One region of the Aliirhizobium sp. YIM B11859 genome, then DNA from elsewhere that is predicted to be linked to it. Evidence: predicted binding sites of a transcription regulator. Region 1 holds the regulator's gene; the other holds the start of a gene.

Region 1 (3,273 bases):
CCTGCAGCAACTGCTCGCGATCTAGGACCCGCACCCTGGCATTCTCGACGGCAAACACCATGCCAGACTCGCCGTCTTCGCCGTCGACAGAAAGGACATTCTGCAGCAGTGACGCCGATTCGGGCGGCGTCTCGGCGGCCAGAACGACCTCCTTCAACCCGGTGACGGCATTCGCATGCGAGCGCAGCGATCCCATGTCCTGCGGAAAGGAGACCACCCGCTGACAGGCAAAAGCGAAAAAATCGACAGCCTCCTGTTCGGCGGCAAAGGCCAGCCGGAACCGACCTTCTCTTTCGTCGCCTTCCGGTGACTTGATGATACGTGCGAACTCCAGCGGCTCTCCGGCGGATATTCCGTTCTCGACAAAACGCCGGTGATCGCCTGACGCGTCGTCGCTTGCAACCACGATCGCCGAAAGCCCCTGGCGCCCCCGGCGTCCGCGAAAGGCCATGTCGCGTTCAACGAAGACGTTGCCGCGCTTGACCGCCGCCCCCGCTTTACGACGGTCGGCCAGCGCCAACGGCTCCAGATAGGTGCCGTCCTCCAGGAAGATACAGGCATTGGCCGTGCCGAACGGGTGAAGGCCGTCCGGCGCCACGGTGAACCCAAGTGCCGACAGCCGTTCCCGTGCCAGGACGAGGTTGCCGACCGGCAAAACGAGATGATCGATTTTCCTTGCAGTCACGCACGTCCCCCAGACTTTGATCCGCCGGCAGTAGATTGGGCAGACCGCCGGCAAGCGCAAGTAGATTCCGACTGAGAACGTCATCCGGCATCTCAGAAAGTTATGATGTTTTCACGAAAATTTAGGGACTTGCGGAACACATATGGAACATATAGTGTCCGTTCTGCATTTGTTTCAAATCTGAAGGTGCATCAAGATGCTCACCCGCAAGCAACAGGAACTGCTTCTGTTCATACATGAACGTATGAAGGAGTCCGGCATCCCACCTTCTTTCGACGAGATGAAGGATGCGCTCGACCTCGCCTCCAAATCGGGCATTCACCGGCTGATTACGGCGCTGGAAGAGCGCGGCTTCATCCGCAGGCTACCGAACCGGGCCCGTGCGCTCGAAGTCATCAAGCTTCCCGAATCCTATGTGCAGACGCTGCAGCCCAAGCGCGGTTTTTCGCCGAGCGTCATCGAGGGAAGCCTCGGTAAAAAAATACCCGCCCCTGCCCCCGCTGCACCGGCCTCTGTAAACGAACCATCCTCCGCAAGCGTTCCCGTCATGGGCCGCATCGCGGCCGGCGTGCCGATTTCGGCCATTCAGAACAACACCCATGATATTTCCGTGCCTGTCGAGATGCTGGGCTCCGGCGAACATTATGCGCTGGAGGTGAAGGGCGATTCGATGATCGAGGCCGGCATCCTCGACGGCGACACCGTTATCATCCGTAACGGCAACACCGCGAACCCGGGCGATATCATCGTGGCACTTGTCGACGACGAGGAAGCCACGCTGAAGCGGTTCCGCCGCAAGGGTGGATCGATCGCGCTGGAAGCCGCCAACCCTGCTTATGAGACCCGCATCTTTCCGCCCGACCGGGTCAAGGTTCAGGGTAAGCTGGTTGGCCTCATCCGCCGGTATCACTAAGTTCGGCTGGATCATACGTGGTCTGCAGGTCACCGCCCTGTCCTGCAACCGGAATTGATGAGGCGCTTTGTATGGTGCCGAGCTCTTCCGGGGGTTGTTGTTGAGCCTCGACCAGCCAGTCAGGCAATGACCCGTCATAGACATCACGCCGCCAGTCATATTGGCGGTGAACGTTCCACGGTCGTGTTGCGGCCTGCATGCCTGCTTTCACCATCCATTGCTCGGGCATAAAAGAACCGGCAAAATCGATCTCGAGCGAGCCTGTCTTGCGCAGCGTTTTGCCGCTCAGCAGGGGCGTCCCTGACCGGCACTGATCGAACCGCGCCCGTGGCGCGATGACGAGACCGGCAATGTCACAGGCAGCCCCTGTGAAGCGACCATCCTCGACGACAACGACGATGACGTCGCCCGCTGTAAAGGCGCACCACGCCTTCGGCTGGCAGGCAAAACGGCTGCCACTCGCTTCCTGCATTCGCTTTCGCGCCATGGCGACCACTTTTGCCGGCAGCCGTTCGGCACGATCCTTGGGAAGGACGGCGTCACTCCAGTCGTCGCGCATTACCGGCCCGACAGGATCCCCCAGCCGGCGGGCGCGGCTCCACTGCCCATAAATGAAATCCGGCACACGCGGGCGATTGACGGCGATCATCCCGGCACTCCGAAAGCCTGCAAGCGTGCCATCTTCCGCGATCAGAAGGCTGGACTGCGGTTCCGGCATGCCGAACCTGAACAGCAACAGCGCGACCACAAGAAAAAGCAATCCGAGATATCTGAGCTGCGTGCGCAGCAATGTCAGCAGCAGCAGGCTGCAGACCCCGAATGGCAGGAACCAAGGATGTTGTTGGCCAACGGTGAAATCACCTCCCCATCCCGCAACATGCCGGGCAATCGTTATCACCCAGCCGAGACTTGTCGCCATCACCGCGATGAATGGACCATCCAGTCCGAAAGGCATCAGCAGCATGGCGACAAGCCCCGCCGGCATGACCAGGAAACTGATGATTGGCATCGCCGCAAGATTGGCCGCAAGCCCGTAGGTCGCGATCCGGTGGAAATGCTCCACCGAGAACATCGTCGTGGCGAGGCTGCCGATCATCGATGTCATGATAATGCCGGCGATGAATTTCCAGCCTCCCGCAAACCATGTCGCTGCCCGGTGACGAAAAGGCAGCGGCTCGGACTGGTGCCGACGCGCCCGCCTGGCCCATGCGGCATAACCCGCGACAAGCGCAACGGTCGCGGCAAAGGACATCTGGAAACTTGGACCGAGTATCTCCGACGGGGTCCAGACGAGAATGATGATGGCAGATAAGGCGACATTGCGCAGGCTGATCGACGGCCGATCGACAAGCACTGCGATGAGCATCACCGCCATCATGATATAGGCGCGCTGGGCTGACACCCCGAAGCCGGATATCAGATAATAGGCCGTAACCATCGCCAGCGCCCCGGCTGCTGCTATTTTCTTCACTGGAAAGGCTTGGGCAAAACCGGGAAACAGCGACAGGATCGATCGCAAGCCGACGAAAAAGATCCCCGCGGCAAGCGCCATGTTGAGCCCGGATATCGCGACGATATGGGCAAGGCCGGAAACCCTCAGCGCCTCGACGGTATCGTTTGAAATCGCCCGGCGCTCGTCGGTAACAATCGCAGCGGCAAAAGCTCCCGCATCGCC
Region 2 (3,273 bases), on a different contig from region 1:
TAATATCCTCAATACAGTCCGGCCGCATGCCTATCAGCGCCTTGCGCATGCCGGCACTTTCCACCTGGAACACGCCAACGGTTTCGCCGCGCGAGAGCATTTCATAGGTCAGCTTATCGTCGAGCGGGATTTTCGCCAGATCGACCTCGATATTGCGCTTGCGGCAGAAATCGACCGCCGTCTTCAACACGGTGAGCGTCTTCAGACCAAGAAAGTCGAATTTGACGAGCCCGGCCTGCTCCACCCATTTCATGTTGAACTGGGTGACCGGCATGTCGGAGCGCGGATCCCGGTACATCGGCACCAGCTTCGACAATGGCCGGTCACCGATGACGATGCCGGCAGCGTGGGTCGAGGCGTGGCGGTAAAGACCCTCGATCTTCTGGGCGATATCGAGAAGGCGCCCGACCACCGGCTCCTTGTCGATCTCTTCCTGAAACTTCGGCTCTTCCTCGATCGCCTTCGACAATGGCGTGGGATTGGCCGGGTTGTTGGGCACCAGCTTGCAGATACGATCGACCTGACCGTAGGGCATTTCCAGAACGCGGCCGACGTCGCGCAAGGCCGCACGCGCCTGCAGCGAACCGAAGGTGATGATCTGCGCAACCTGCTCGCGACCGTATTTCCGCTGCACATAGCGGATCACCTCTTCACGGCGATCCTGGCAGAAGTCGATGTCGAAGTCGGGCATCGAAACGCGGTCCGGGTTAAGGAACCGTTCGAACAGCAACGAAAAGCGCAACGGATCGACGTCGGTAATGGTCAGCGCGTAAGCGACCAGAGAGCCCGCACCCGAACCGCGGCCGGGGCCGACTGGAATATTCTGGAGTTTGGCCCATTTGATGAAGTCGGCAACGATCAGGAAGTAGCCGGGAAACTTCATCTTCTCGATGACGCCGAGTTCGAAATCCAGACGCTCGCGATATTCCTTCTCGGTAAAACCGGCGCTCAATCCGAGTTCGGCGATACGATGATCAAGTCCCTCGACCGCCTGCCGGCGCAATTCCTCAGCCTCGGCGCGCTCGGCTTCCCCCGGATCGTCGGTCGCGCCGGTAAAGCGCGGGAGGATAGGGTTGCGTGTCTTGAGGACGAAAGAGCAGCGTCTGGCAATCTCGACGGTGTTCTCCAGTGCTTCCGGCAGATCGGCAAAGAGCTTTGCCATCTCGGCACGGCTCTTCAGGTAGTGGTCCGGCGTCAGACGGAAACGGCTGTCATCAGAGACGATCGCGCCGTGGGCAACCGCCATCAATGCATCATGGGCGTCATAATCGGCCTTGGTGGGGAAAAAAGCCTCGTTGGTCGCCACAAGCGGGATGTCATGGCGATACGCCATGTCGATCATCCGCTGCTCATGACGGCGATCGTAAGCACCGTGGCGTTGTAATTCGATATAGAGCCGGTCGCCGAACAGGTCCTTCAACCGCAGGAGGCGGTTCGCGGCAAGCTCTGCATGCCCTTCCCTGACCGCCCTGTCGACCGGCCCGAATGCAGCGCCGGAAAGGGCAATCAGCCCGGCCGTCCCGCCCTCCTCCAGCCAGGAGGCGCAGATATGGATTTCGCTGCTTCCCTCGCCGGCAAGATAGGCGCGACTGACCATATCAACCAGCCGCTCATAGCCTTCGGACGTCGCAGCAAGCAGGACGATGGCCGGGAGCTTGGCAAGCTGCTGATTTGCCCGCCGGTCTTCGTCCTGATCCTGCATGTCGATCGACAGCTGGCAGCCGATAATCGGCTGTAATCCGTCACCGATTGCCTTCTGGGCAAATTCGAGCGCGACGAACAGATTATTGGTATCGGTGATGGCAATCGCAGGCTGGTTGTCCGCGACCGCCTTGCCCAAGACCTTCTTGAGTGGCAAGGCACCTTCGAGCAGCGAATAGGCGGAATGCAGACGCAGGTGAACGAATTGCGGGCTCGCACCCATGTTTTCGTCCGCTGATCCTGTGTTTGCCTGCTCTGCCATATCTATGCGCCATCACCACTGATTCAATCGGGGGCATTTTCGGGCGCGCGACCACACAAGTCCAGTTCAGATTCCGGTGGTCAACGTCTTTCGGGGCAATCCGGCGCCGGCACGTGACGTGCCGGAGCGATCTCCTACATCGCCATCATGATCATCGACAGTGTCGCGACGAAGGTTGCGATGGATGCGAATGCGGCAATATCACGAAGAAGGTCGGTCATCGTTGTCTCCCGTGTTCGTTATGTTTTCTTTTTGTTCTCTTTTCGTCCGAGAGTCAACAGAAGAACAAAAAGAGAATTCCAACCTTTAAACCATGGTTAATTTGCCACCGACTTATCGTTTAACCTCAGCCTGCCCGCCCCCGACTGGCCAGAACTGCGGCTCCGAACGGCTTTAAAGCTGCACGCCACGGGTCAGCGCACCGTCGACCACGAGGTTCGTGCCATAGATAAAACTTGCGGCGGGGCTGGCAAGAAATGCCACCGCATTGGCAATTTCCTGCGGCGTCGCCATGCGCCCGGTCGGGTTCAATGCAAGCGAAGCCGCAAACAACTCCGGATTGCCTTTCTCGATGTTCTCCCACACACCACCGGCGAAGTAGGTGTTTCCAGGAGATACGGTATTTGCACGGATCCCCCTGGGCGCGAGCTGATAGGCAAGCCCTTGGGTATAATGGGTCAGTGCGGCCTTGAAGGCCCCATAGGGTCCGGCTGCGAAGTCGATCTCCCGGCCGGAAACCGAGGATATGGCAACGATCGATGCCGCCTTGCTTTTTTCAAGATAGGGCATGGCCGCATTGACCAGTCTGACGGTTCCCATCATGTCGACGTCAAAGCCCTGTTTCCAGCTTTCCTCGTCGTTGCCGATCGATAGAGCGCTGACATTGGCCACAACGATGTCAACACCGCCGAACAGTCCGGCCGCCGTCTCCACCCAGGCCGCGATCGCAGGACCGTCAGCCACATCGACGAAACTACCCAGGGTGGAAACGCCTTTCTCAGAAAGGCCCGCAGCAACGGCTTTCGCCTCGTCGCCATTACGGCTGCAAATGGCGACATGTGCGCCCTCGGATGCAAGCGTTTCGGCGATCTTCAGCCCGATCCCACGTGTCCCGCCTGTCACCACGGCCCGCAGGCCTTTCAAACCCAGATCCATTCTGTTCCCCTCGTTTTTGAGCCGTCTCGCCGGCGCCCATACGCGTATAGGATCCGTCCCGTTTTCGAGGGGCGTCAAGGCCATTCATGGCGCAAAAAAGTTGAAATCGACCGCTTGACATCCCGCGGGCAAACCGGCAGCTTAATTTCGCGGCG

The links. Region 1 encodes LexA, which represses DNA repair genes until DNA is damaged. Its sites were predicted from a motif close to TGTTCNNNNTGTGTTCNG; they were not measured.
Region 2: a site for LexA is predicted at 2,197-2,214, ahead of dnaE (DNA polymerase III subunit alpha). Genes of this name have one in related genera too.

The regions. Positions count from the first base shown of each region.
Region 1 is NZ_JBXHAY010000013.1:8,051-11,323, reverse strand. It holds gene AC2GXZ_RS29130 (VOC family protein) at 1-685, opposite strand, end outside; gene lexA (transcriptional repressor LexA) at 882-1,598, shown strand; gene AC2GXZ_RS29120 (ComEC/Rec2 family competence protein) at 1,579-3,273, opposite strand, start outside.
Region 2 is NZ_JBXHAY010000003.1:71,673-74,945, reverse strand. It holds gene dnaE (DNA polymerase III subunit alpha) at 1-1,963, opposite strand, end outside; gene AC2GXZ_RS12410 (SDR family NAD(P)-dependent oxidoreductase) at 2,357-3,118, opposite strand.